3 regions of the Faecalibacillus sp. H12 genome follow, and region 3 is predicted to be linked to each of the others. Evidence: riboswitches for the same ligand, from Rfam matches in the RefSeq annotation. Region 3 holds a riboswitch; each other region holds the start of a gene.
The links. Region 3 has a riboswitch for cyclic di-GMP ahead of HUU89_RS07555 (ABC transporter substrate-binding protein). Riboswitches for the same ligand answer to the same signal wherever they lie in the genome.
Positions count from the first base shown of each region.

Region 1: linked by a shared signal. The riboswitch ahead of HUU89_RS09295 (collagen binding domain-containing protein) and the one ahead of HUU89_RS07555 (ABC transporter substrate-binding protein) in region 3 are both predicted to bind cyclic di-GMP.
Region 2: linked by a shared signal. The riboswitch ahead of HUU89_RS11975 (SpaA isopeptide-forming pilin-related protein) and the one ahead of HUU89_RS07555 (ABC transporter substrate-binding protein) in region 3 are both predicted to bind cyclic di-GMP.

Region 1 is NZ_JABWDK010000013.1:2,496-13,172, reverse strand. It holds gene HUU89_RS09320 (aspartate carbamoyltransferase regulatory subunit) at 1-58, opposite strand, end outside; gene pyrB (aspartate carbamoyltransferase) at 58-987, opposite strand; gene HUU89_RS09310 (amidophosphoribosyltransferase) at 1,078-2,484, opposite strand; gene HUU89_RS09305 (histidine phosphatase family protein) at 2,570-3,097, shown strand; gene HUU89_RS09300 (4Fe-4S binding protein) at 3,169-3,339, shown strand; cyclic di-GMP riboswitch class I at 3,504-3,585, shown strand; gene HUU89_RS09295 (collagen binding domain-containing protein) at 3,679-10,020, shown strand; gene HUU89_RS09290 (hypothetical protein) at 10,098-10,677, shown strand, end outside.
Region 2 is NZ_JABWDK010000026.1:13,827-24,503, reverse strand. It holds gene HUU89_RS12005 (hypothetical protein) at 1-270, opposite strand, end outside; gene HUU89_RS12000 (hypothetical protein) at 283-780, opposite strand; gene HUU89_RS11995 (DUF5979 domain-containing protein) at 793-1,800, opposite strand; gene HUU89_RS11990 (class C sortase) at 1,815-2,672, opposite strand; gene HUU89_RS11985 (class C sortase) at 2,677-3,525, opposite strand; gene HUU89_RS11980 (isopeptide-forming domain-containing fimbrial protein) at 3,589-4,980, opposite strand; gene HUU89_RS11975 (SpaA isopeptide-forming pilin-related protein) at 5,036-8,596, opposite strand; cyclic di-GMP riboswitch class I at 8,686-8,770, opposite strand; gene HUU89_RS11970 (Spy0128 family protein) at 9,193-10,677, opposite strand, start outside.
Region 3 is NZ_JABWDK010000008.1:53,790-64,466, reverse strand. It holds gene HUU89_RS07605 (FAD-dependent oxidoreductase) at 1-1,225, shown strand, start outside; gene HUU89_RS07600 (hydrogenase maturation nickel metallochaperone HypA) at 1,227-1,580, shown strand; gene hypB (hydrogenase nickel incorporation protein HypB) at 1,567-2,229, shown strand; gene hypB (hydrogenase nickel incorporation protein HypB) at 2,222-2,884, shown strand; gene HUU89_RS07585 (LysR family transcriptional regulator) at 2,899-3,786, opposite strand; gene HUU89_RS07580 (AEC family transporter) at 3,912-4,847, shown strand; gene HUU89_RS07575 (family 1 glycosylhydrolase) at 4,913-6,376, shown strand; gene HUU89_RS07570 (TnpV protein) at 6,612-6,992, shown strand; gene HUU89_RS07565 (hypothetical protein) at 7,081-8,178, shown strand; cyclic di-GMP riboswitch class I at 8,458-8,533, shown strand; gene HUU89_RS07555 (ABC transporter substrate-binding protein) at 8,633-10,477, shown strand; gene HUU89_RS07550 (ATP-binding protein) at 10,624-10,677, shown strand, end outside.

The sequences.
Region 1 (10,677 bases), on a different contig from region 3:
ATTTACCAGCAGTAATATGATCTAGAACAATCCCGTTTTTAATACTATCTATCTTCATTATCTTTCTACCTCATTTTCCAATCCTAACATTTTTAAAATAAGTGCCATACGCATAAAACGTCCGTTTTGAACTTGATCAAAATACTTAGCTCTTGGATCATCATCAACTTCAATAGCAATTTCATTAACACGGGGTAATGGGTGCATAACGATTAAATCAGATTTTGATTTTTCTAATTTCTTTAAATCTAAAATATATGTATCTTTTAAACGAATATAGTCTTGTTCATTAAAGAATCTTTCTTTTTGAACACGTGTCATATAAAGAATATCTAAATCTTCAATAACTTCTTCAATAGTTTCAACTTCTTTATAATCTAAATTCTTAGCATCTAATAAATCATGTTTTAAATATTCAGGAATTTTAAGTTCAGGTGGTGCAATAAACACGAATTTAATATTTTTATAACGTGACATTGCTTTTGTAAGAGAATGAACTGTACGTCCGAATTTTAAATCTCCACAAAAACCAATTGTTAGATTATCTAGTCTACCTTTTTCTCTATAAATAGTAAGTAAATCAGTTAAAGTTTGCGTTGGATGGTTATGACCACCATCTCCAGCATTGATTAAAGGTACTGTACTTTTTCTTGTAGCAACAAGAGGTGCTCCTTCTTTTGGATGACGCATTGCAATAATATCACAATAGCTTGAAACAACACTAATAGTATCACTAACACTTTCACCTTTAGAAGCGCTTGTATTGCTTGCACTTGAAAAACCTAAAACACTTCCACCAAGTGATAACATAGCTGATTCAAAAGAAAGTCTTGTACGTGTACTTGGTTCAAAAAAGAGTGTAGCTAGAATTTTATGACGACAAACATCTTGATAGCGTGTACGATCTTTAATAATATCATTCGCAATATCAATTAGTTCATCAATTTCTTCTACACTTAAATCCATTGGGTCAATTAAATATTTCATAATAGTCTCCTTTTTTTTTCTTCAATATTATAGCACTCCTTAGAAAGCTATTAAATATATTTTAAAAAAATACGGAAATTTCTTTCCGTATTATTTTTTACCATTAAAACAATAAGTACAGATCTTATCACTATCAAGTCCAATAGCTTGAAGCATATCATCCAAACGATTAAAACGTAAAGAAGTAAAATTAAGTTCTTTACGGATTTCTTCTACCATTGCATTATATTCAGGAGTATCTGGATCACTATATGTTTCTAACATATTGATATCATTTTCTCCTTCACGTTTTCTAATAACACGACGTGTAATTAAATCCATATCACTTGTACTTCTTGAAAAGTTTAAGTAAGGACATCCATACATAATTGGAGGACAAGCAGGTCTGATATGGACTGCTCTTGCTCCAGAGTTATATAAATATTCAGTTGTATCTCTTAGTTGTGTTCCCCGAACAATTGAATCATCAATTAATAATAATGATTTTCCTTTAATCAAGCTAGCAATTGGAATTAATTTCATTTTTGCAATTAAATTACGATCCGCTTGAATTTGTGGCATAAATGAACGTGGCCACGTAGGTGTGTATTTAATAAAAGGTCTTCCATATTGAATATGTGATTCATTTGAATAACCAATCGCATGGGCAATTCCACTATCAGGAACACCTGCTACAAGATCAATATCTTTAATATCATCTCTTTGAGCCATTAAACGACCACATTCATAACGCATTTCTTCAACATTACGTCCTTCATAACAACTTGTTGGATAACCATAGTATACCCATAAAAATGAACAAATTTTCATTTTATCATTGGCTTCTACAAGTGTTTTCACTTCTTCACTGGTCATAAAACAAACTTCACCAGGTCCTAATTCTTTATATAAAGAATAGCCTAAATTGATATAAGCATGACTTTCAAACGAAGCACAGAATCCATTTTCCCCCTTACCAATATTTAATGGAGTTCTTCCTAATTTATCACGTACTAAATACAAACCATCTTTTGTCATCAACATAAAAGAAATAGAACCTTTTACTTTTCTTAAAACATTGATAATTCCATCAACATAAGTATCCTTTTGATTGATCATTGCAGCAATCAATTCAGTTTGATTCACTTCTCCCCCAGACATCTCTAGAAAATGAGTATGCCCATTATCAAAAGCATCTTGAATCAATTCTTCCATATTTGCAACTCTACCTACAGAAACAATTGCATAACTACCTAAACGACAATTGATTAAAAGAGGTTGAGGTTCATTGTCTGAAATACAACCAATCCCCATTTTTCCAGACATTTCTTTAATATCATTTTCAAACTTAGTTCTAAATGGTGAATTTGAAATATTATGAATTGCACGGTTAAAACCGTTTTCTCCATAAACTGCAATCCCACCTTTTTTTGTTCCTAAATGAGAATGATAATCAATACCAAAAAACAAATCAGTGACACAGTCTTTACGACTGACAACGCCAAACATACCACCCATATGTAATTTTCTCCTTTTTCATTTGTTCTCTAAATGCCAAAAATATGATAACATAAAACAAAATGAAGATAAAGGACATAAAAAAATGAAATTATATATAGTAAGACATGGTCAAACAGGTTATAACATTGATAATAAAGTTTGTGGCATTTCGGATGTGGAATTAACATCTTTAGGAAAGCAACAAGCTAAAATGGCCAGTGAACAATTAAAAGATATTTCATTAGATATGATTTTTGCCTCACCACTTCAAAGAGCACATGAAACTGCAAAAATCATAAATGAAAATCATCAATTAGAAATTAAAATAGATTCTAGAATTCAAGAAATCAATTTTGGCAAATTTGAAGGAATTGTTAATAATGAAGAATTTCAATATTATAAACAAAATCATGGACTCCATTATCCAGGCGGAGAATCTTTATTTCAAGTAGTCCATCGTGTGTATAGTTTTTTAGAAGAACTTGAAAATAAATATCCTGATAAAAACATTTTAGTTGTTTGTCATGGAGGTATCGTGCGTGTCATTCATAGTTATTTTAATGATATGACAAATGAAGAATTAATGACATGGTTACCCGAAAATTGTTGTATTCAAAGCTATGAAAAATAGTGACTTTGTATTGACTGAAAAGTGGAAAGTGTTATACTAATTATAGGAAAAAAGGAAAAGGAGAGTTAAATATGAACGTAGATAAAGATACTTGTATCGGATGTGGAGCATGTGCTGGTGTTTGTCCTGTAGAAGCTTTAGCATTTGATGACGAAGGAAAAATGGAATGTGACAAAGATACATGCATTGGATGTCAAGCATGTGTTGGAACTTGTCCAGTAGAAGCTATTTCAGCTGAATAATAAGATAAATTTAATAGTTATAAAGGACTTTTTATGATATATGGTTATATCAAAAAAGTCCTTTTTATTATGTTGAAAATTTTTCGGTCGAAAAAAAGCATATTTTGGTCGTAAAAGATATTTTTTGTTGAAATTATGTGATAATATTAGTTTATAAAAATTATATATTTTAAAGGCAAAACTATTGAAAAATAGTGACGCAAAGCTACAGAACTGAACCGTAAGGAAGTTGGCTGAGTTGCAGATGATGTGTACTTAGTCTTTTCTTGCGGCTTTTTTTATAATTATCATTTATCGTCAATATTTTTTTATAGTTTTGTAAAATTGGGAGGAAGAATAATGAATAGAAAGAAGAAGTTGTTTTCACTATTATTGGTGATAGCCATGATAGTAACAGCAGTTTCAACAAATGTATTTAGTGCATTTGCTGAAGAATCGGTAGATTTATCTCAATTTATTGATAAAAATCTACCAAGTGATGTAGTTGATAGAAGTTATATTAAAATTGGAGACCATCTTTTACAGCCGAATATAGAAAACAAAATACCGTATGGTTCAGCAATTTCTATCAAACTAGTATGGGGATTTATTGATAATCAGTTTCCAACAAAAGATAATAATACAATGGTTTATACTTTGCCTGATGGAATAACCATGGAAGAAGGAATTAAGGAACTAAAAGAAGGTGCGGAAACTGTAGGACATTTTGAAATAAAAGGTAATACAATTACAGTTAAATATAATGCAGGAGATCAAAGTGAATTATTTTTTAGTAAATCAAATAGACATGGTTCACTTATCATCAATGGAACTTTGAGTGATTCATTTACAAACAATCATGAAGGTGGAAAAGGGAAACTAGACTTACCAGGTGTTGGTCAATTTATCATTGATATGGATCGTGATAAATCTAACGATAAGGTAGATATTGAAAAAACAGGTGGAAAAGTTATAAGTGAGGGGGATAACCTTTCTGCAGAATTTAAATTAAAGGTTTCAGCAACTGGTCCACAAACAAACGTTGTTGTGACTGATCAAATGGATGAAAATATGACATTAGATGGAGATGTTCAATTTTACACAGATGAAGCCTGTACAATTTCTTATACTGGTACAGTTACAAATAATTTAAAAGAAACTAATAAATTTCAATATACAATTGGAAGTATGAATGATAAAGAAGTTTTATATGCTAAATATAAAGTAAAAGTAAAAAAAGATGTTTTTGCATATAATCCGGATGATTGGAATTCTAAAGTTGGAAATAACATAACTGTAAAGAGTGATACACAAACAAATGAAAAAAATTCTTATAAGAAATTAGAATATACTAAGAAAAATTGGGCAGAAAAAAAGCATAGTGTTACTGGTGATGATAGTAATAAGGTTATCAATTGGGAAGTTACGTTAAATCCTGGGGGTAATTTTGATATTGGTGGTTCTACTATTAAAGACTCGTTAGGTGATAATATTGGTGAATATATTGATGGAAGTTTTAAATGTAGTCCTTCTATTGAAGGATTAACATGGGAAAGTTTAACAACTGGAAATTTCCAAGTACCTGCTGGATGTGATAAGGAGTATAAGATGACTTACCAAACTAAATTTGGTGAAGATCCTAGTAATGCGCCAGCTATTACAAAGAGTAATACGTTCACTATTAATCCTTTTGGTAATACACAAAACACGGATTATACAGATTCATTTAAAGTAGGAAAAGAAAATTATCAATTTATTGAAAAAACTTGTCTAACAATAAGAAATTCACAAGAGGTTGCATGGCAAATAAAAATTAATGTTCCTGAAAATGGTATAAATCATTTAATTGTTAAAGATACAACGCCAGAAGGAATGAATTATAAATCATATCAAGTTAAAAGTGGATATAATGGTACACCAATATTTAGTCAAAAGGATAGAGAATTAACTTTTGACTTTGGAAAAGTAAATGAAGGAACTATTATTATACAAGTTATTACATCTCTAGATAATATTCCATCAACAACAACATCTTATGCAAATAAAGGTGAATGTTTTAATGAAACAAAGAAATTAGGGGAAAGTAATGCTAATTATGATTATAAAATTGAAACTTTTCTTGAAAAAGAAGGTTATTGGGGTAGCTCTTGTAATAAAGATGAAATGGCTTGGAAATTAATTGTAAAAAAAGTACCAACCGATGCAAAAAATGTTTTTATTGAAGATACACTTCCTGAAAATACACAGTATGTAGATAACTCATTAGATATAATTGAAAAATGGGATAGTCAAATAACAAATGAAGAGATTCTTAAGAATATTCAAGTAGAAAAAGAAAACGGAAAAGTTAAGTTTATATTTACAAATGCAGCATTAGATTATTTGAAAACAAATTCTTTAAATCTAACATATAAAGCAAGCATTATAGATGTTTCAAAAGCACTAGGAGATAAAGCCTATGACAATAAGGCGTCTTTATCTATTGATGGCAATATTTCAACAGCAACAGCTACAAGATGGTTTGGGTTATCAAAAAACGATATTTTAAAGAAAGAATATACTTATAATCAAGATACAGCACCAAATGTTAGATATAAAATTACGGTGAATGAAGGTGCAATTAAATTAAATGAGGGTAAAGATATCGAACTTGTTGATGAAATGGGAAGTGCTCTTGATTATTATATGAATAGTTTAACAATTAATGGTAATAAAGCTACGGCTAATCAAGTAAGCTATGATGAAACAAAACATGTATTAAAAATAATAATTCCTGATGAAAAGAAAGTTGTTCTTGAATATGAAGCAACTATTAATTTACCAGTAGGTGAAGATAGTAGCGCATTAAATGAAACAAATGCCTACAATAAGTGTTCTTTAAAAGGAATACCAAATCAATCTGAATTAGAGACGTATGTTTCTTTGAAAGGAAAAGTACTTGAAAGTTCAGGAGCTTCCACAGGGAATGGCGTCAGTATAAAACTTTATAAATGTGATAAAGATGATCAAACAAAAGCCTTAGAAAAAGCCAAATTTAGCTGTAGTGAAGTAACATATAATAATAATTTTGAAACAACTGCTACAAAATTAAAAGCAGAGGGCGAAACATTACCAACGGGTTATCTTACTTTTTCTGGGTTGAGTAGAAATGTTCTTTATAGAATTGTTGAAACAGAAGCACCTGATAATTATAAATTAGATGCTACACCACATTATTTTATATTTAAAGGAAATAGTGAAGAAAATTATCCTGAAGCTATTAAAGAAGGAGATAATACTTATCCTGTAACACTTATTGATAAAACACAAGCAATGCATTTTTATACAATTTCTAACGAAAAAGGAACAACAAAAGAAAATACTATTGAAATTAGTAAAATAGATGCACAGACGAAATCTGAATTGAAGAACGCACACCTAAGTATTATTAATAAAGATACAAATGAAACTGTAAAAAGTTGGATAACTGGCGAAAATAATAATCCAGGAAAAGTTAAACTAGAACCAGGAACATACGTTTTAAAAGAAACCAAAGCACCAGAGGGATATATGGTAGCTGATGATATTACGTTTGTTGTGGATAATGATGGTAATATAGTTGGCAATGATCAAAATACAATAATCATGGAAGACAAACATATCGAAAAAGGTAAACTTATTCTAACTAAAACAGTAGAAGGGAATATTTCTAAAGAAAATGCCAAAAAGATTACATTTAAAGTAATGAATCAAGAAACAAAGAAGACAGATAAATATACTTTAGATGAGTTTTCGTATGATGAAGCAAGTAAAACTTGGACAAAAGAGTTAGATGTTTTAGCTGAAGAATATACAGTTGAAGAAATAAATTCGTCAGTGGAAGGTTATACAGTAAAAACAACTTATAAAATTGATACACAAGAAATAGAAGGTAAAAAAACTGAAAGTATACAAATTGAAAATCAAGGTGAAGTAACTGTAGCCTTTAAAAATAGTTACACTCCAAAACCATATGAAGTAGCTATAAGCAAACAAGATCTAACAAATGAAAAGGAAATTGCTGGAGCAACACTTAAAATAGTAAATCAAAAAACAAAAGAAGAAGTAGCTTCATGGGTCAGTGAAAAAGATAAGACACATACTGTTTCATTACCGTTTGGTGAGTATATACTTATTGAAGAAGTAGTACCTGACGGTTATAAAAAAGCAGATGATATTTATTTTAAAGTTTCTAAAAATGGAGAAATATCTATAAAAGGTAAGGATGGTACTTATAGTAAAACAAATAAAGTCATCATGAAAGATGAGGCAAAACCTGGAAAAATAGTAATTAGTAAAAGTGTTACTGGTTCAATCAATAAAGAACAAGCTGAAAAAGTTATAAGTTTTAAAGTAACAAATAATTCAACGAAAGAAGTAAATACGTATTCATTAAAAGACTTTAATTATGATGAAAGTAATAAAAAATGGACAAAGGAATTAATACAAGTTGCAGGAGGATATAAAGTTGAAGAATTAGTAACGTCTATAAAAGGGCATAAATTATCTTTAACTCAATATCAAATAAATGAAAATGGTGAAATAAAAGAAAAGGTAACAGATAAAATAGCAGAAAAGGTTACTGTTAAAAAAGATAAAACGACATTTATTGAATTTGAAAATAATTATGATTTAAATGTGTTTGATGTTGAAATAGATAAGACAGATATTTCTGGTACAAAAGAAGTAGATGGTGCGAAGTTAAAAGTAATTGATGAAGAAGGTAATCTAGTAGAAAGATGGATTTCTGGTCAAGATGATGAAAAAACGCATAAATTAAAATTATCTCCTGGGAAATATACTCTTATTGAAGAAGAAGCTCCTTATGGTTATAGAGTGGCGGATCCTATTGATTTTACAGTGAATGAAAATGGTAAGATTGAAGGCATGAGTGAAAATAAAATCACTATGAAAGATGAAAAAACACAAGCTAAATTAATTCTTACTAAAACAATAGAAGGGGATATTCCCAAAAAAGATGCACAAAAGATTACTTTTAAAGTAACAAATCAAAAAACAAACAAAGTAGATAAATATACTTTAGATGATTTTTCTTATGATGAAGTAAAAAAAATTTGGACGAAAGAATTGGATGTTTTAGCTGGAGAATATACAGTTGAAGAAACAAATTCATCAATAGAAGGTTATACAGTTAAAACCACTTATATAATAAACGGACAAGAAGTAGAAGATCAAAAAACAGAAAGTATACAAATTGAAGATCAAGGTGAAGGAAATGTAGCTTTTAAAAATAGTTATACTCCAAAATTATATGAAGTCTCTATTCGTAAACAAGATATCTTAAATAATGAAGATATTGAGGGCGCTAGTTTACAAATCCAAAATAAGGATACAGGTGAAATTATTAGTATAGATTCATCAAAGGATGGACAAAAGGTTAATCTTGGATATGGAAATTATATTTTAACTGAAATAACTGCACCTGATGGTTATAAAATTGCGAATCCTATCGAATTTGTGGTTACAAAAGATGGAAAAGTAAAAATCAATGATAAAGTGGTCAATGAAGTTATCATGAAAGATCAACCTATAGGTAAATTGGTTATTACTAAAACAATTCAAGGAAATTTATCAAAGGAACAAATTGGTGATTCAATAAAGTTTGAAGTAACACAAAATGATACACAAAAATCTCATATATATTCATTAAATGATTTTATTTATGATGGAAATCGTTGGATTCTAGAATTAGAAGAAAATACAGGAGGTTATACTGTCAAAGAACTTGTTGATGATATACATGGTTATACCCTTGTAAAAACAATCTACATGATAGGAAATGAAGTAAATGAAGGTAAAAGTGTAGATATTGATGTAGAAAAAGGAACTGCAGCAACAGTAGCTTTTGAAAATACTTATGAATTAACAACTTATGATGTAAAAGTTGATAAAGTAGACAAAGAAAATGATGAAAAAATAGCAGGTGCAGAGCTTAAAGTTATTAATCAAGCAAATGAAGAAATTGCTCACTGGATAACGGATGGTAAAAATTCTTATAATTTAAAATTAGTACCTGGAACTTATACATTAATTGAAGTAAACGTACCAAAAGGTTATGAAATAGCTAAGCCAATAACATTTGTTGTTGGGGAAGATGGTAAAGTTGTTGACTATCAAAACAATAAGATTATTATGAAAGATAAAGCTAAACCAGGTAAACTTGTGATTGCTAAAATTATAAAAGGTAATATTTCAAAAGAACAAGCAGAAAAATCTGTAAAATTTGAAGTCATAGACAAAGATACACAAGATAAAAAGGTCTATTCATTAAATGATTTTGAGTATGATGAAAATAGTGGAAAGTGGATGTTAGAGTTAACAAAAGTTGCTGGTAAATATACAGTCAAAGAGCTTACTGATGATGTTCAAGGATACAAGCTTACTCATATAGTATCTATCATAGATGGAAAAGAAAAAGGTGATGTAGCAGCAAATCTCAATGTAGAAAAAGATGAAACAACAACTATTGAATATACAAATAATTATGAAGAAAACAAAATAGAAACTAAAGAAAATAAATCTGATCAAACTCCAAAGCAAGAATCTAAAAAAGCTAAAACGGGTGATGATACACAAATTTTAGAAAATCTTATGTTATTGATATCTTCATTGGGTGGAATTTTATTTGGACTTAGATTTTATAGAAGAAAAAATGAGTTTTAATTTTTAGAAGAAATACGGTAATGATTTATCGTATTTTTTTTATTTTAAATGTGTTAAAATAGTGCAGGAGGTTTTTTATGAAGACAACAATACATACATTAAAAAAAGAATACAAAGATAATCAAACTTACTTAAATGAAAAACAAAAGCTTTTTCAAAATTTGACATATCATATGATAGAAAAAGAACTTCATCATAATGATATTGATATAAATTATGAAGAAGTTTTAAATTACTATAATGATTGTAAAGATACTGATGAAACAATTGCATATTTTGATGAAAAATATGATCAACAATTAGATCGATTAGGTGAAAAAAATGAAATGTTTGACGATGATGCACTTGTTTATTATATTGTTAAAGTCATTGAACATCATGAAGATATTCATCAAGTTCCAGATAAAAACTATATAGCTAGTGATATTATTGATTTGATTCAAAAAGATCATGATTATTATGATTTGCTTGAACAAACACAAAGTATCATGAAGCGTTTAATCAAAATGAAACATGAAAAAAATCAAGACTTACAAAATACGTTTAGTCCTTATGGTATTGATTTGGAACAATTTTTTACACGTGTTTTCCAAGAAATTGATTATGTTGAACATCAAGGTTCTTTTCTTACAAAAATTTATTCACTTTTAAAAGAAC
Region 2 (10,677 bases), on a different contig from region 3:
CTTTTCATCATCTTTTAATAAATTTTGAAGAAGTTTACCTTCACCATTAGTTGTTGCATCTCCTTGATCATCATACGTCTTTGAACTAACAACCTTTCCATTCTCCTTTAAAGAAACTCCAATTGTAGACATATCCATAGAAGCTGAATATTGATCACTATAATATGTGAGTGCTGCACGTGCACTTCCTACACCACTTCCAAGTAATAAAACAGCAGCTATACCAAGAAGGATTGTAGGTTTCATAAAAATCGATTTCACTTTTTTCATTACCATAACCTCCTATTCTGTTTCATAAACTTGTTGCCAATTAGCAATTAAGTTTCCTTGATCATCATAAACAACCGGTGTAAATTCTTGAATAACAACGATATTATAATCTTTATCCTTATTATCATCATTTACTTCAGGTAGTGTATATTTAATATTTAATTCACTTGTTTTATCTTTAGAAGAAAGCACTTTATTATAATAAATATACCCATCATCACTTTCTTGCCAATCTTTACCTAAATTATATTTAATTTTAAGGTTATCCGCTGCAAAAACTTTAATTCTCACAAAACAATCATAATCACCAACATTAGTAATCACAACATGTTTCCCATCTTTATCAACATCTTCCTCAATCTTTGTATCTGTAAAACCTAAATCCATTTTATATCCACCAGTTGCATTCGTATGAGTCGTAAAATATCCCAAAGCCTTACCAATACCTAAAGTAGAAATCATCACAAGAGCAACAATAGATAATACTAATTTTTTGTTTAATTTTCTCATATCTCTATCCTCCTACTCTTGAACTGTCTTATTTTCTTTACTTTGTTTAACTGTATAATCTTGAACTTCTTTTGAATATTTATAATTATTAACAATTCCATAACCACCATGAATTTCATTAGAAGCTTTATTTTCAAAACTTGCCGTTGCAATCTCTTGACTATCTTCATCTGCCACTAATGATTCCAAAACTTTTTTAGAATCACCAACAATTTCATAACCAGCTCCTGTATAAACTTCCGTAACAGTTACTTTTGAACCTGCTGGAATATCGGCAATTCTAATTGTTTTCTCTTTTACTTCATCAAAATTTAATGTAATAAATCTTGTTTCTTTTTGATTTTCAATTGTTTCAATATCAACTTGATAAACAAATGTTGCATTTGTTGTTAAAGTTGTATTTTGACTTGTTAATTTTTTAGTAATTTGAATAGAACTCATTCTTAGTTCTCGATCAGCTTTAATACCAATAGCTTTCGAACCAACTAAATCATAATACCATGTATCATCCTTTTTAGTTGTATAATAATAATTATTTGGAAGAGAAACTAAATAAGGTGTAAACTTATAAGAATAATATTGACTATTCATATCATTAACAACAACTAAATAAAGTCCTGTTTGTAAATTTGTTAGCTTAACATATCCGCCTTTTAAAGTTGCTGTATAAGCTGGAGTCGCATCTTTAATGACTTTAGAAGCTTCACTTGCTCTTTGTTTCCAAGTCTTCGCTGATTGAGTTGCATCATATTTAACAGTTGACCAATCAATGTCTTTAAATGCATCTAAACCTGTATAATTGCCACCTTGGCTAATAGAAGCAACCTTATAAAGATCCACCTGAACATCATTTTTCGATAAATCCTCAGCATAACTATGAGAGCTAATTGAAATTTCTAAACTACATTTTTTATTAACATCTACAGGTAATGCTGCTTCAACATTTGGTAAAACAACAACCGTAAACATCATTATCAACGCTATAAAGATAGCCGATAACTTACAAAATTTCTTTTTCATCCTCATATCCTCCCTTATTTCTTTTTATTAAAAACATATCTCATTATAATAATAACAAGTATCGTAATTGATAAACCTAAAACTAAAATCAACATATAATAGTTTTTAATAGACTCTAACATTCTATCTCCAACAGATTGTTTAACATCTTCTTCACCATTATATTCAACACGATGTCCTCTTACAATTAAACGATGACTATTCACTCCATAAGGTGTACAAGTAAATAATGAAACATAATCTTGACCCTCAGTAATAGACAAAGCATTTTGTAAAGTTTGATGATCATCTTTATCAACCATTGGTAAAATTTGATCTACTTCATAAGCTAAAACCTTATCTAAAATATGCAAATAAAATTTATCACCTGTTTGTAGTTGATCAATATCAGTAAACAATTCTGCACTAGGAAGACCTCTATGCGCTGCTAAAACACAATGTGTACTTTCACCTCCAATAGGAAGTTTAGACCCATTAATATGACCAACACCCGTTTGTAAAACATCATCACTTGTCCCATGATAAATAGCTAATTTAATATTGATTTCAGGAATAGAAATATATCCCATGATTCCATCATTATTCATATTTAAAACTCGATTATATTCACTATTTTCACTATCCTTGGGCTTTTCACCAAACACATCAGCAAAAACATTATTCCCACTTATTGTTTCATTAAATGCTTGTGCATTTTGCCATTCTTGACTAAAGTCTTCATCAGACATATCATCAACTATTTTTTCATAATTACTAATCAATTTATTTTGTCGATAAGTATTCCATTGATTAGAAACAGTGGGATAAATCATAATACCCAACCCAACTAAGAATAACAATCCAACCAAAATACTCGGTAATCTCTTTTTCATATAACTACTCCTTAGATCTCATCTTTTTATCCTTTTTATATAAAATAAAGATAAAACCACCAGTAACAGCTAAACCAACAATAACCCATAACAAATAATTCGTATGAAGACTTGTAAAACCATTTTTCTTTTCCTTATTTACAACAGATTTGTTATAAGAAACACGATGACCTGTTACAATCAAACGTTGAGTATTCACACCATAAGGTGTACATGTAAGCAACGAAACTAAATCTTTTCCCTCTTGAACAGCCAAAGCTGATGTATCATCAGGTTCAGTTTCAACAATACTACCAACTTCATAACATAACGTTTTTTTCAAAACATGGACCAAAAAGTGGTCTCCCTTTTTAACTTGATCCAAATCAGTAAACAATGTTGCACTTGGCAACCCCCTATGTGCAGAGATAACTGCATGCGTATCTTTACCCCCTACAGGTAAAGAACTTCCTTCCAAATGTCCAGCAGCCTTACTTAATACTTCTTCACTCGTTGTATGATAAATAGGTAACTTCACATCTATTTTAGGAATTTCAACAATAGCCATTATTCCATCCCCAGCAAGATTTAAAGCTGAAGTATATGACTTATCTTCTGACTTTTGATTTTCTGCTTTAATAAATGAATCCGGCAAAATATGTGGTGCTAAAGCATCATTATATGCCTTGGCTTTTTTCATTTCTGCATCATAATCTATTGAATTACTTTTCTGACTTACTATCTTTTCATAGTTACTGATTAAACGATCTTGTCTATAACTATTCCACTTATTGGCAACAAATGGATATACCAATAAGGACAAACCAGCAACGAATATCAAGATTATAACTATATTGCTTAACTTCTTTTTCATCTGGTCTCTCCTTATTCTTATATCATTTTAAGAATCAGAGGCTAAAAGCCTCTGATAATTATTTTATTTTTCATGTTTCTTTTTATTCATAAAGAATAATGCAGCAGCTGCAACCATAATTGCACATCCACCTACTGTAAAGATTGTAGTACCAATACCACCAGTTTCAGGTAAAGCACCTACTTCTGTATCTCTCATATCTGCATCAGCAGTAAATTCTGCAGTTGCTTTATCACCAGTAATTGTTAAAGTAGCACTTGAATTAGTTTCATTAATAGAATATCCATCAGGAGCAGTAACTTCTTTAAATTGATATTCACCTTTATCTAAACCTTTAACTACTAATTGACCATTTGCACCAGTTACAACTTCAGTTACGACACCAGTAGTTACTGTTTGATCTTTAGCTAATACGTAATTATTATTACCTTTATCGACAAATTTAAGAACATTTCCATCTTTATCTAATACGTTGAAGCCTGCACCAGCTAATAATTTTTTATCACTTTCTTTTTCATAATCATTTGTTTTTGTTAAAGTAATTGCACCTTCATATAAATCTACAGAATCACTTGAATAATTTTCTGAACCTGTACGACTTACGTTAGCAGTATTTTTTACTTTATCATTTTCAGAAGTTACTAATACATCATAAGTAATTGTAACATCTTTTCCAGCATTACTGTTTGTATCATCAATGAAAGATGATAAATCTAATTCAAATGAATTAGTTGCATCATCAAATGTAGGAGCAATATTTATTTTACTATCCCCTAATTTAACAACAACTGTATCTTTTTTGTATTCTGCACCTGTTAATGCATCAGTTACTTTAAATAACTTATTTGTTGCAGTTGGATCAATTGAAGGAACTTTTACATTGATTGTATAAGTTACTGTTTGACCATTGTGTACAGCACCATCTGCATCGTTAACTGTTTTAGTTAATTTTGTTTCAGATCTTTTTACAGCTAATTCAGCATTTTTTAATGTTGCTGGATTATTAGCATATTCAAAATTAATTGGAGCGGCCATAACGTTATAAGTATATTTATTTGAGTTATCTACAACTTTAACAACATATAACCCTGCACCATCTACTTCAGTTTTTCTTCCAGCGTTATCTGTAAATTTAGTAAATCCATTTAAATTTCCTAATCTAGCTAACGCTTTAGAATGAGCAGCACTATTAGCTAATGAAGCTAAAATAGCTTGAGCATCATTTTTTTTATACTCTTCTTTAAAAATTTTAGTTACTTCATCGCTAACAAAAGCCCATCCTGTTTTTGTAGTTTTATCTTGTTTAACAACTTTTAAATAAGATAATGTTACATTTTCGTCTGTAGCAATGTTTTTTACTGTAATTGTTGGATTAGCGGCAGCTACTGGTACTACCATTGCTAGTGCCATCAATAATGAAACCACCATTGCTGAAACTTTTTTAAATAATTTCATATTCTATCTCCCTTTCTTTTTTTATATATATAAGAGTTATGAATAAATAGGAAAACTATTTGTTCATATACTCATAATACCTTTTTCTATATATAGCAACTGCTGCTACCATCATAAGCAACATACCACCTGTCATATACCAATAAATTCCTGTTCCACCTGTTTCAGGTAAAGTATATTTCACATGTATTCTATAAATACCATATTCAGATTTATTCTTTTTACAATTTTCAAAATCAGTAACACATTCTTTGTCATTACCATTTTTACCATCGTTAATAGCATATCCTATATTAGATTCACTATTACCAACCTTATTTCCATTGGTATTTGTGTTACTTTCATCAGTAGCACTACCACCATCATATCCTACTTTTAAGAAGAAATCCGTTCTACCATCTGGTTTAACTTTAGAAATCTTATCTTTCGTAGTTTCTGATGTACATTGATCATCAGTATACCATTGTATAGTTAAATCGCCTTTTGTAATTTTTTCAAATTCTTTCGTTGATTCATTGTACTTATATACAATATTACCTTTACTATTAACAACATTTTCTATATCAAAGACTTTACTATTTCCAATATTAGTATCATCAACTGGAACTGTCTCACCACTATTGATCCAAATATCATCATTAGTGGTTGCAATATCAACTTTTACATTCACTTTAGGTTGAGGTAAAACAGCTTCACCAAAACCTGTCGTTATTTTTGAATCTGGACTTACGTTAGTTGGAACGTTATTACCACCTATATATTTGTCACGTGCTTTAACAGTTATTGTTGTGTTCCATTCACCAGTATTAACATTTGGAATCGTTTGGTCAGTCCATCTAATTGCTTGGGTATTATTAACTTCATCATAATACGCCATACCAACTTTGCCATTAGTTCCTGTAATTTCTATTTCACCTTGCTTAAGTTCATCATCTGTTATAACATTTCCATCATTACCTACTAGTTGGAAACGTGGATCAATTACATCAACAATATTAGCATTTTTAATATCAATATTTTGTGATATTGTTTGTTGAATTTTAGCAAAGATTACCTTTAATTCATCAACATTTGCTGCTGTAAAAGCACAATTTGTTGATGCAATATTTTCAGATAACCAATTAGATGTTTCATCATTCAACTTTAATCCAACTGTATATACCGTTATACCCGATTCTCTTAATTGTCTTGCTATTTCTTTGGAATCATTTTTATCCGTGTCTTCAGAAGGTGCCCCATCTGTAAATAAAATAACATATTGAGGAACATCTGTACGTTTAGAATTAGCTAAATTTGTTTGTGCTATACTTAAGCCTTTTTGAGGAGACGTACCACCAGCTGCATAGATACTTGCAATTGTTTGTTTTAAGCTATTTTTATTATCTCTTGCATTTACTAGATTGCTTAAATTATTTCCATAAGCATTGAATGTTGCAACACCAATTCTACTATTTTCTGAGGATTCTGCTGTTGCTGAAATAAATGCTGAAGATGCTTCTTTTAATCCAGTTAATCCACTATCCAATGTATAAATTGTTGTGTTGTTATCCATTTTATTTCCATAATAACCTGAAATCTTATCTGGTATATTTACCCAACTACTTCCGTTATAATATTTCCATGTATCATTTATATAAATCATTGGATATTTAGCATTTTTATAAGTATATGAATTACCATTAGTATGCTTATATGAAACATCTGTTAATGTATTACTATAATAATACACTTTATTAACATCTAAACTATTTTTTACATCACAGTATTTTCCAACAGTTCTAAATCCTCCATTATCTGTAGGATTGTTACTATTCCCATTGTAAAGCATACTACCTGAAATATCTAAAACCATCATAATATCAGCTACTGCTTCTTTTTGAACTACGCTTGAACTTGTAGATAAAGATTTAGCAGTAATGTTAATATCATATGTTCTTTCATCCCAATCTTTTACTTTTGCAGTCTTGTCATATTGTAAAGAGTTTTCAATAATTTCTTGAACCTTTTTATTTTCAATTTTATATTTACCATTTGTTTGTGCTACTTCTTGTTCTTGATCATCTTTAACCAAGTAGAGCTTTGCAACTGCATTATTATTGCTATCAACTGTAACTCTTACTTTCCATGTATCATCAGAAACTAAATAGCCATCTGGAGCACTTACTTCTGTTAAGGTATAGGTACCTTCTTTTAAACCACTAAAAGTAATATTTCCATCACTAGTTGATTTAACTCTACTTGCTTCTTTTGTTGAATCATTTTCTAACTTAAATACTGCATCACTTAATCCATTTCCGTTTTCATCAACCTTTTGAAGATTCAAATCAGCTTTTGGCTTTTCTATAACATCAACAACTTTTGCATTTGGAAGAGTAAATTCCATTTGACAATTAGATTCTCCAGCGCCACGTTCCATATAAAGAATTGTTAATTTATGCGTTTGATTTTTTTGCTCTTCTGTTAAACTTCCAGGAGTTAAGCCTAATTTACTCCACAAATCAACACTATCTGTAGCTGCAGCATGAATTCCACCTAAATCAATAATGACATTGGTATTATCTAAAACCACCCACATATCATCATCACCGGTAAATTTATAAGTCAAATCACCGACATAATCACCTATTGCGAATTCAACATCATATCTCATTCCAAAAAAGTAATTTGGTGTTCCTTCTGTAGAATAATCATTAAGTGGGAAGAAATTTGAACCACTTGTTGTCACTTCTTTATTATTTTGTGCTGTATCAATAACTGAAGTTAATTTATAAGTATCACCTGTTTTATGAAATTTCAAATTCATACTATCTATATAACGTCTAAGATAAGTTTCTTTTCCATTGATTGTTACTGTTTCATTACTCTTAACAAAGAATCCTGGTTCAGTATAATTAAATTTTACATTTCCATCACTATCTATACCATTCAACAATCCTTTAATTACTTTGCTGCTTCCTGTATAAGCATTAACATCATAGTCATCTTTCATCAATTCATAAGAATATGTTTCATAATTGTTTCCTGTACCTAAATCACTTCTACTTTGATATTCAATATTTTGCCATCCATTCCAATAAACACCTTTCCATGAATTTCTAGATGTACCAGATGTCAATCTTTGATTAGTATTATCTCCTAACATATTAAAAGAATAATAATTTCCATTTGATTCACCAGCTCTTACTGTGTAATCATAGAAAGAAGTATCTCCTAATACATCTGTTTCTTTGGCAGTGTAATTCACTACAACCGTTGCACTTCCAGTCCCTGTCAATTCAATATAATTTTTATTTGATACGGCATTTCCATCAACAGTTACACTACTTACATCCCAATTTATTGCTTTAGCGTAATCGTTGATTTTTGATCCATAAGATAGAGTTTTCACATCATCTGAATAGATTTTTTTGCTTCCATTATAATGTTGAATTGTAACTGTAATATCTTTTCTATCGCTACTTTTATTTTCTATTACATAACTAGAAGCAGTTGTTTGTGCTGTTGCACTTCCTGTAGTAGTACCACTTCTTTCATTAGCAGAGGCAATAATTGCACTACTAATAACTACTGCTATTGCTAGAACAAATAAACCAATTCTTCTCATACGTTTCAGCATAATTTTTACCTCCCATTTTAATATATATGTTCACCATTTTATTAAATATTCCTATAAGACGGTAAAAAGCCGCCTATTCTTTTTTTGAATTGGGCGGCCCGGCAATCATATACTTTTGTACTTAGACCCGTAACTTTGCGTCATTAGCTTTCACTAATTTTGCTATTATCCTTCACTAGAATCCTATCATAAAATCAACGCTTTTTCAATTTTTCAAAAGCCATTTTTTTTAACAAATTTTCCTAGTTTTTCACATATTTTTTATTTAATTTTATTATTCTATATCCTTATTCAATTTTTGACAACCCTACAAAACCAAACGACATTTTTTAAATCTAAACTGCACTAATATTCCTTTCTCCGTTCTATCTATTGACATATTTATTATAGAAAATATATGTTCATAAATATATAAGGGGTGTCCGTCATAGTTACAAATCTTTACTTTTTCAAACTTTTTTCGTTCCTTTTTATTATTGAGACTATGAGTATCATTCACTTATATTATATAGATTCATTCTTTGCTTGTCAATTTTATATAAAAGAAAAGTGGGATGAAATTCATCCCACACATCTGATAATTTAAAAGAAACAAATTATTCCCTTCTTTTTTCCTTTAAGAAGATAAAGATACACACTAAAGAAATAAACAATAAAATTACATAAATAACAATATTTGTATTATCTCCTGTTTTTACAGTTGTCACATTTGTTTTATAAACAACTTTTTCTTTAATTTGTTTAGAATTATATAAATTAAATGTTTGATCATCTACAAGTTGAGCATCTCCAGAAATCTTCGTTACAATACCATAATCATCTAATTTAAATTCTGTATCACTTGCTTTTACATAACCTGTTGGAGCTTCAACTTCTCTTAAGATATAAACAGTATTTACATTTAATTCTCTTAAAGTGCTAAAGGTATCCGCTGTAGAAACCCAATCACAAATAACTTTTCCAGTTTCTTTTTCAAGAATTTGTAAATGTGCTCCTGTTAAATAATTACCTTGATTATCTACTTTCGTTACGTTTAATTTAGTTACTTCATCTGCTACTCCAATAGCTTCTAAGTTCACACTTGTATCTTCATTTTCTAATAGCGCTATTGATTGTTGTGCATATAAGTTTAAACTATCCTCTTGTTTTTCTTCTTCTAAATCTTCTTTTTGACCATCATAAATTAATTGATAAGAAATTTTACCATTTTTATGACGTATCCATTTAATTGTAAATGTCTTTGTCTTATATTCATCAACTGTATGTCCATTAGGTGCAGAGATTTCTTTAAAATAATATTGATATTCAGGAACAGCTTTCATAAATGTCATATATCCTTCACTATTAGAAGTTTGTTTTTCAATAAGAATATCTGTTCCTTTTTCATTTACTTTATATAATCCATAAACAGCACCTTCCAAAGGATCTTTCGATAAATCTTTAGAACGTTTTTGAACAGTTAATGATAACGGATGATAAATATTATTAAATGTAACATCATCCACTTGTTTATCATCTAATAGATATTCTACTTCAGCTTGTAAATTATTACCGTTTCTTGAAACATCAATATTGACTTGATAAATAGATTGATCATATTCAACAAATGGATCATTATCATTTACATGTTCTTGAATATAATAAACATAATGTCCTTCTTGATTAAAATTCAATGTATTAAAATAAATATTACCTTGATCATCATTTGTTTGTGTTTCAACAACTTCATTATTACCATCCAATAAATCAAATTGATACATACCAGCAGATAAGACTTTGCCACCAACTAAATTCTTTTTAGCAACCAATTGAACATCTACTGCCGTTGGATTGATATAAGTATTTGTAATCGTAATACTACCATCTTCATTTTGAATATATTGTGTCTTATAATAATCTACTTTATCTTCTTTAACAGTATAAACGTTTAAATTTCCTTGACTATCTTTTATTGGTAAATTATCAAACGAACCACTCCATTGATTATCATTTGATAATACAATAGATTTTCCTTCTACAACTTTACCATTTTTAACTAAATGCACTGTTACAGGTTGGATGGTGTCACTATGTCCTTGATC
Region 3 (10,677 bases):
CGAACATCCAGGAGGCATGTTACGTTATGGGATTCCATCTTATAAACTAGAAAAAGATTTATTAGATGCTGAAATCGATGTCGCAAAAGCGATGGGTGTTGAAATTAAAACAGGAATTGAAGTTGGAAAAGATGTAACAATTCAACAATTAAGAGAACAAGGTTATAAAGCTTTCTATATTGCTATTGGATGCGCTGCTGGTCGTTTACCAGGACTTGAAAATGAAAACGCAGAAGGTGTTATGACAGCTATTGATTATTTACATGATGCAAACTGTGGTAATGCACCATTTGCTGGAAAAGTTGTTGTCGTCGGTGGTGGAAATGTAGCCATTGATGCTTCTCGTGTATCTGCAAGAAATGCAGCAAGTTCAGTATTCCAATTTAGCTTAGAACAAGAACAAGATATGCCAGCTTCAGTTGAAGAAATCAAAGAAGCAAGAGAAGATGGTGTTACAATCAATTGTGGTTGGGGACCAAAAGAAATTCTTGCAGAAAATGGGAAAGTGACAGGTATTGTTTTCAAAAAATGTTTATTTGTAATTAATGATGGTAAATTTGCTCCTGTTTATGATGAAAATGAAACTATGACAGTTGAATGTGACCGTTTAATATTTGCGATTGGACAACAAAGTGTATGGAAAGATTTATTAAAAGGTGAAGATGTTAAATTCAATGGACCAGCTATTGAATTAAATCAAGTGACTTTCCAATCAAGTAAAGAAGATATCTTTGCTGGAGGAGATGTTTATACTGGACCTAAATTCGCAATTGATGCCATTGCCCAAGGTAAGATTGCTGCTGAATCATTACATCGTTATGTTCATAATGGACATATGGAAACAGGACGTAATCGTTGGCAATTTAAACAACTTGATACAGATGATATTTTAGTAGAAAGCTATGATCGTGGACCTAAACAAGTTGAAGGTATTAACCCAGAAGTTAAAGATCGATTCAAAGATAATACACAAATTCTTACAGAAGAACAAATTAGAAAAGAAACAGCAAGATGTTTAGGATGCGGAGCAACAATCGTTGATGCGAATAAATGTATTGGTTGTGGGGTATGTACAACTAAATGTGAATTTGATGCTATCAAACTTCATCGTGATCATCCAGAATGTTCTAATATGGTTGTGGCAGAAGATAAGTTTAAAGCAATTATCCCTTATCAATTAAAACGTGTAAAAAATATTATTTTAAAGAAAAAGGTAGAACATTAAGATGCATGAATTAGGTGTTACATTTTATGTTGTTAAAGATGTAAAAAAAGTTGCGCAAGAAAATAAAGTTGATAAAATTGATTATGTGAAGTTAGAAATTGGTGAAGTTTCTGGTGTTGTTCATGATCAATTAATTGATTGTTGGAATTGGGCAAGAAAAAAAGAAGCAGTGACAGAACATGCAAAAATGTATATAGAAACATTAGAAGCAATTACTTATTGTGAAGATTGTCATGGACAATATCGTACGATTGATTATGGTAAAACATGTCCCTATTGCCATAGTGAAAATACCTATTTATTAAGAGGTAATGAGTTTAATATTAAGGAGATTGGTATTTATGAAGATTCTTGAACTTAAACAAAATATATTTAAAGAAAACGAAGTAACTGCAGATAAAATTCGTGAAGAATTTAAAAAACAAAAAAAATTAATGATTAATGTGATGTCTTCTCCCGGTTCGGGGAAGACAACCACATTACTTCGTACGATTGAAAGATTACAAGATACCACTCGTATAGGTGTTATGGAATGTGACATTGATGCTAGTGTTGATGCTGTTACGATAGAAAATGGTGGAGCAAAAGCCATTCAATTACATACAGGTGGTATGTGTCATATGGATGCAGCGATGACTCAACAAGGACTTAATGAAATGGGAGTGGATGATGTAGATCTTATTTTCATTGAAAATGTTGGAAATCTTGTTTGTCCTGCAGAATTTGATACTGGAGCAAGTATTAATATTACGATTTTATCAGTTCCTGAAGGGGATGATAAACCAGCTAAGTATCCATTGGTTTATACTGTTAGCGATGTTGTTTTAATTAATAAGATCGATACATTACCTGTCTTTGATTTTAATAAAGAATTAGTAGAACAAAGAATCCATGAATTAAATCCTAACGCTCAAATCTTCTATATTTCATCTAAAAAAGATGAAGGCTTTGAACCTTGGATCAATTATCTAAAAGAAAAAATGGAGAAAGTAAACCATGGCTAAAGTAAGAGTAATCGAAGTTCATGAAAATGTTTTTAATACGAATAATCAAGAAGCAGATGCTCTTCGCAAAAGACTAAAGGACAAAAAAGTGACAATGATCAATGTAATGTCTTCTCCTGGTTCTGGAAAAACAACACTTCTTTCTCATGTAATCAATGAAATTAAAGATGATTATAAAGTAGGAGTGATGGATGTTGATATTGAAACATCACTTGATGCACAAAAGGTAGCAGATTTTACAGGAGTTCCTTCTATTCAAATTCATAATGGGGGATTATGTCATATTGATGCAGAAATGACAACACGAGCAGTTGATGAATTTGGCGTAGATGATTTTGATCTTCTCTTTTTGGAGAATATTGGAAATCTTGTTTGTCCTGCAGAATTTGATACTGGGGCACATAAGAATATGATGATTTTATCAGTTCCTGAAGGAGATGATAAACCATTAAAGTATCCTTTAATGTTTAGTGTATGTGATTTGGTTATTATTTCTAAGATTGATACGCTTGATTATTTTGATTTTGATATTGATCAAGCAAAAGTTAATATTTTAAATTTAAATCCAAATGCAAAAATTATTTGTTTAAGTGCAAAAACAGGTGAAGGTATGAATGAATTTATTCAATGGATCAAAGAAAATAAAAATAATTAAAAAGGCATAGGTGGCTATGCCTTTTCATTTAGTTCTTTATTTAAAATTTCTAGAAAAGCTTCTTCAGCTTTAGAAAACAAACGATACTTTTTCCAAATAAGATTACTTTTAATCATAAGTGGTGGATTTAGTGGTTTAAAACACAAAGAACTTTCAGTTGTTTCATGATAAAGATGTTCAAAAGTTAAAACATAACCAACATCCTCTTCACACATCAATTGGGCATTATAAAAAAGATTATAAGTAGCGACCACATTAAGTGCTCTTTGATTACCTCCTAACCATCCCGCAATATTATTTTTAACCATCTCTTGATTAGATATAATAATTGGCTGATTCATTAGATCCTTAGGTGTAATGAAATCTTTATTCGCAAGATTAGAATCCTTTTTCATAAGAATTCCTTCAAGGTCATAACCAGGAAGCTTTAAATAATCATATTTAGAAAAATTTGCAGGTTCCACAACAATCCCTAGATCAAAAATACTTTGATCAATCTTTTCTTCAACATATTGTGCATTTCCACTATAAAGATGAAATTTAATATGGGGATATTGTTTTTGAGTTTTAGCAATAGCTTTCATAATAACACGATTACATATACTTTCACTACATCCAATATGAATATTTCCACTAATATATTTTTTATTATTTCTAAGATAATCCTCACTTCTGTCTACAAGATTTAAAATCTCAATAGCTTGTTCCTTAAATAACCGTCCTTCTTCGGTTAAAGAAACAGTTCGCGTTGTACGATTAAAAAGAGTTATTTGATATTCATCTTCTAAATCTTTAATTTGTTTAGAAAGTGCAGGTTGTGAGACATTGAGTACTTTAGCGGCCTTGGAGAAACTTTGTTCCTGTGCAACTGTTATAAAGTATTTTAAGACACGTAATTCCATTAAATCACCTCATCATAAGTATATCATTATTTATAATTAAAAATAATAAATATCTATAATATATAAGTATTTGTAATTATAAATCTTCTTTTTTACAATATTCTTGAAAAACAAGGAGGAAAATTATGAATGCATTATCAACTTTATTCCCAGTATTTTTTATGATCATTTTAGGAATGATCGCGCGTATTAAAAACTTTATTAGTCCTAAACAAAAAGAAGGAGCCAATCATATTGTTTTCAATGTATTGTTTCCTATCTTAATTTTTAATGTTTTATTTACTGCTAAAATAGAAGCTTCAGCAATATTGATTGTGCTATATGTTTTAGCTGCTTTTACACTAGCTATGATTTTAGGTAAATTTATTTCTAAATTTACAGGAAAAGAAATGGGTCATATCTCACCTTATTTACTTACAACATGTGAAGGAGGAAATGTTGCATTACCACTTTATACATCCATTGTAGGTGTAGCTTATGCAAGCAATACAGTTATTTATGATATTGCTGGAACAGTGATTGCTTTTATTATTATTCCTGTACTTGTTGCTAAAAAGACATCCGGAAATACAAGTACTAAGGAATTATTGAAAACAATTTTCACAAATTCATTTGTGATTGCGGTTATGTTAGGAATCATTTTAAATGTTTTAGGTGTATATGACTTGTTAAGTCAAACTGCTTTTATTGATCTTTATACAAATACAATTCAACAAGCAACAGCTCCTATTGTGAGTCTTATTTTATTGATTATTGGTTATAACTTAAAAATTAATAAAGATACTTTAGGATCATTATTAAAACTTGTAGGAGTTAGAATTATCTTTTATATGCTTGTTATTGCAGGATTCTTTATCTTCTTCCCAAATTTAATGGCAGATAAGATCTATATGATGGGTGTATTGATTTATTTTATGTGTCCAACAGGATTTGCAATGCCGATGTTGATTTCACCACTTTATAAAGGTGAAGAAGATGAAGATTTTGTTGCTGCCTTTATTTCATTATTTATGGTTATTACGTTAATTGTTTATACATGTGTCGTTTTATTTGTTGCATAGTTTGAAAATTTCATATTTTTGACATAAATATATTTTATAATAAGGATAATTGAGGAGGAAAAAAAATGAAATTTAGTAAAGATTTTTATTGGGGTGGAGCAGTAGCTGCTAACCAATGTGAAGGTGCATGGAATGTAGACGGACGTGGAATGACACGTACAGATGTAACGACAGGTGGAACAGTAAATACACCACGTATGGTTACTTTTATTGATAAAGATGGAAATAAACAAAAGTTACCAAATCATGGATTTAAATTACCAGAAGGAGCTCATTTTGCTGTCTTTGATGATGAACTTTATCCAAATCATGATGGTATTGATTTCTATCATCATTATAAAGAAGATATTGCTTTACTTAAAGAAATGGGATTCAAGATGTTTAGATTATCTATCTCTTGGTCAAGAATCTATCCAACAGGAGAAGAAGATAAACCTAATCAAGCAGGATTAGATTTCTATAGAAATGTATTTACTGAACTTAGAAATGCGGGTATTGAACCATTAGTTTCTATTTGGCATTTTGATACACCACTTGCTTTAGAAGAAAAATATGGAGATTGGTTAGATCGTAAATATATTGCCCTTTATGAAAAATACGTAACAACAATCTTTAATGAATACAAGGGACTTGTTAAATACTGGTTAACATTCAATGAAATCAATAATACAATCAATTTCTTACCAGATAATGCCAGTGATGAAGCATATCAAGAAGCTTATCAACATTTACATTATCAATTTGTAGCAAGTGCAAGGGCTGTACAAATTGGACATCAAATTGATCCTGAAAATAAAATTGGATGTATGATTTGTGGTATTACTTATTATCCATTAACATCTGATCCAGAAGATATTTTATTTAATCGTTCTAAATGGGAAAAAGGTATCTTCTATTGTGGAGATGTTCAATGTAAAGGTAAATATCCAACATATGCGAAACGTTTATGGAAAGAACATAATGTTAAATTAGATATTACTGAACAAGATTTAGAAGAACTAAAAAAAGGTACAGTAGATATGTATACTTTCTCATACTACATGTCTCAAGCAGTAACTACTCATGAAAATGATGATGCTGTAAGTGGAAATATGTCATTTGGTGTACGTAACCCATATTTAGAATATTCTGATTGGGGATGGGCATTAGATCCTAAAGGATTAAGATATTACTTAGAAATGATCTATGATCGTTATGAAAAACCATTAATGGTTGTAGAAAATGGTTTAGGTGCTTATGATACAGTAGAAGAAGATGGAAGTATTCATGATAATTATCGTATTGAATACTATCGTGCTCATATTGAAGAAATGGCAAAAGCCATTGAAGATGGTGTAGACCTTATTGGTTATACGACTTGGGGATGTATTGATTTAGTTTCTGCAGGAACTGGAGAAATGAGAAAACGTTATGGTTTCATTTACGTTGATAAACATGATGATGGTAGCGGAACAATGAAAAGAAGTAGAAAAGATTCTTTCTATTGGTATAAAAAAGTCATTGCTTCACAAGGAGAAGATTTAGATTAAATATATTAGAAGTTTAACTTTTTGGGTTAAACTTCTTTTTTATTATTTTTAGCACTCACCTCTTGATAATGGAAGTTGATTTTTGTTCTGTCTTGTGTATCCTAGAAGTGCCTGTTTTACGGGCTTTCCGAGGCATCAGTCATTTTGTCTGGTATTGTAAAGCAGTGTCAGATTTGTCGTAAATGTCGTAAATTTGTGGTCAAAAAAAGGATGAGAAATGGAGAGTGCTAATAAAATGAAATTAACGTATACGAATGTAAATGGATATCTAATCCCGAATCTCACCTATAAATCCGGTGAACAGATGGAGCAACTTGGCAAGTATGGTTTTCTTCGCAGAGATTATCTGAAAAACCATCGAAATTCAATCTATCAGGTGATGCTTTTACAGGATACAATTGGAGAACACCTTTTGGAAGTAGATAAGGCAGCAAGAGAACGGGAAGGAGTGATCCTGAAACAGTTGGAAGAAAAAGAACCATTACCGGATAAAGAGAAAGATCAGATGGCATGGGTAAGAGCTGCTAATCAGCATAGAGCGATTGCGGAAGAGATTATTCTCAAGGAATTGATTTATGTATTAATGTTGCTAGTAAACAATTTAGCAGATAACTAATGAAAATAGAATATTGTGAGCGAAGTAAAGCGTGAGTCATAGAAATGTGGCTTGCGTCTTTTTCTTTGCCTGAAAGGAAGTGATAAGTTTGAACAAGAAGTTTTTGAAGCATTATATGGAAATCAATCCAGAAGGGACAGTACAGACTTATATCTTTCTGGTGGACAATCAAGATATCGCACTGAATATTGTGATGTCAGGTTATCAGGCACTTTGTCTGGTTCAGGAAGATGACGGATATTATTTCAGTGCAGATTCCTTTATAGAAGAAATGAGAGCTATTCAGTTTACTGGAAGCTGTCAGTGTGCCTATCATTATGTGGCTTCCTGTACGGTGAAGTGGGTAAATGATAAGTTACTGACATTTTTTAAAGACGCTGGTCTTGATGGAAAAGCAGGCTGGCAGTTGCTCAAAGAGAAAGAGTATCTTGGCAAACTGGATAATCAGAAAGAAGTTGAGAAATTACTGGAACAGTATATTCTTCGGTTTGAGCGAAATCCGAAAGAAGAACCGGAACTGAGCCATTTTCACTTATTTGATGCAAAAAGAAATGTGAAAGGTGTTCGGAATATGGAGATTGTAGATTATCTGGTGGAGAATGTTCAGTTTTTTGTCGTGGGAATCACACCTTATTATTATGAACACGGCGTTTTTCTGGAAGACCATGATGGGGTAAGAATGAAATACCGTATTCAGAAGCTGGTCTATCGAGATCAGGTACAGAGTGGCGTGATCAAAAGAATCTATAATCTGCTGATCACACAGCCAAAAGTCTACAGAGAGGCATATGAACTAAATAAACAGCCTGTGCGGTGGATTAACTTTAAAAATGGATATTATGATCCGGTTACGGGTGAAATGCTGGAACACAATCCTGATTATCTGACAATCAATCAGATTCCATTTCCCTATTATCCAGAGGATTGTGAGCAGGTGTTACAAGGCGGAGAAAATATCAAAAAGTATCTTGCATTGTCTCTTCCTAATAAAGAAGAACAGCAGATAGCAGAAAAGAATGAGAGCAGAGAAGCTGTGCCAAGAACTGGCGTTGAAGCAAATACAGTAGTTAAGGATGCGGGGAAAGCTGAAAGAAAGGCAATAACAGAGAAAAAGACAATGATAGGAAAAGAGAAGAAACTATCGATCCATGAACACTTGAAAAAATATGTACAGCTTTGGGCGTGACATTATCGCAGTTTTTTCAGGAAGGTAATTCAGAGAATCTGACAGAAAAATAGAAAGAAGTTCTAGGGATATGGAACGATCTGAGTACAAATGAGCAGGAAACAGTAATGTCAATGCTGCGTGGACTTCGGAAGTAGGAGAACAGTTCGAGTATATGTATCGGCTGTTCTTTTTTTGTTTTTGAACGTTAAAACGGTAGTTTTTTTCTTGTGCATAGTAGAACGTTAAAGTATAATAAAATTAGTTTTTTTGGTATAAGTTTAAAAGCTATATCTATAATAAGGAAATCGGCAAACCAGATGAAAGTCTGGGACGCAAAGCTACAGGGCCTGTAAAATGGCAGCCAGTTGCATGAAATGAGGTGCACTGTCTGTCTGACGGTGCTTTTTTACGGTGTTATTTCACAGACGTAACAATAATGATTTTATCAGGAAAGAATGAGGAAAATAAAAGTATGAAAAAGGCAAAACGTTGTCTGATAGCAGTGGTGTCAGGTGTACTTGTAGCAACTGCTGTCTTGTCTGGATGTGGACAGTCAAAGAAAGAAGTATCTAAAAACGATGATCATCTTACCGTTTATCTGTGGGAAAATCGTTTGATGAAAAATATTGCACCCTATATCCATGAACAGTTTCCTGATCAGGATATTGAATTTATTATTGGTAACAATGATACCGATTTATATAGTTATTTTAAAGAACATGATGAATTACCGGATATCATAACAGTACGTCGATTTTCTGGAACGGATGCACAGGACTTACAGCCTTATCTTATGGATTTTGCTTCTTATGATGTTGTTTCTAAGTATTATTCTTATGCGGTGCAATATTATAAGAATGCGGATGATGAAATCCAGTGGCTGCCAATCTGTGGTATTCCGCAGACGATCATTGCCAACAAAACACTGTTTGATCAGTATGGCGTAAAGATTCCAGAAAATTATGAGGAATATGTACAGGCCTGTCAGCAGTTTTATGATAATGGTATAAAACCGTATTCCATGGATCTTGGTGAAGACTGGTCAAATAATGAGATCATCCAGGCGGCGGCAATCGGTGAGTTCACAAGCCTGGATGGTATTGAATGGCGAAACGGTGCAGAGACTGCATCGGATGAAGTAAAGTTTGATGATGCATTATGGAAACGTATTTTTTCAGAAACCAGTCAGTTTCTGAAAGACTCGCACTTTGGTAAAGAAGATATCAATATTGATGTCGATACAGGAATCCAGATGTTTGCCGCAGGAAAATCAGCAATGTTTCATGGACATCCGACGGTTATGCAGCAGCTGCAGAAACAGACGGATGCGGAGCTGATCCGTATTCCTTATTTTTCACAAACATCGGATGAATCCTATGTGTACATGACTCCGTCCTTAAACATTGCATTTAACAAAAACCTGGAAAAAGACCGGGAGAAACTGGATACTGCACTGGATGTGCTGGATTGTATGATTTCAGAAGAGGGGCAAAAGCTGATTGCGGATGGAAGCGGTGTTATTTCATTGAATACAGATGTTCCAACCATGATGCAGGATGTGCCTGGACTGGAAGAGGAAATTAACAATAATGCTGTTTATATCCGATATTCCGCTCAAAAGTCATTTGATGCAAGCCTTGAGGCTGTTCACGGATTACTGTCAGGGGAGATGGATGAAATACAGGCTTATGATACTTTGCGCAGTGTAATGAATCGTAAAGATCCAGAAGAAAAAGCAACGGTGAATTTTAAAAATGAATATTCCATCTCACTGAACGATAGAAATGGCCGTGATGCAGCATCTTCCATTTTAACTACGATTAGAGAAGAAAATGAGGCACAGCTGGCTCTGGCGCCATATTATTATTTCACTTCCTCTATGTACAAAGGAGAATGCACCAGCAGCCGGGTTGGCATGATGACAGCGAAGAGTTCAGATACAGCATTATATTATGCAAAAATCAATGGTAAACAGGTTTATGAACTCGTGGAAAATTATCTTGCTGATGCTGATGAGAATTTTTACGTAACCAATAAATACGAATTACCAATTGCATCCGGTATGAAAATGATCGTCAATCAAGCGGAAAGTGGATTTTCATTAAAGGACTTAACAGTTAATGATAAGAAAATAGACAAAGAAAAGGAATACTCGATTCTTCTTACAGACACCACAATGTCTGTTTTGAAAAAAATAAATCCGAAATGTGAGATTGAGCAGCTTAAAGATACCACATTATCAAGTGCATGGACCAAAGCAATGTCAAAAGGACAGCAGCCGTCAGCACCGGAAGACTATATAGAGGTTGAACAGTAAAAGTGGAGATAGAACAAAAGGTAAACAAAAGAAAAAAAATAACAAGGCTGTTGCTTATACTACTTATTATTCTTTTAAGCTTAGTTTGTATAAAGTATCTTATAAGTAAGTCTAATAAGTATATCAGCGAAAATGGAAAAAGCAGTATGGGAGCTGTTATTGACCAGATACAGCAGACCTATGATCTTCAGGTGAGTGGA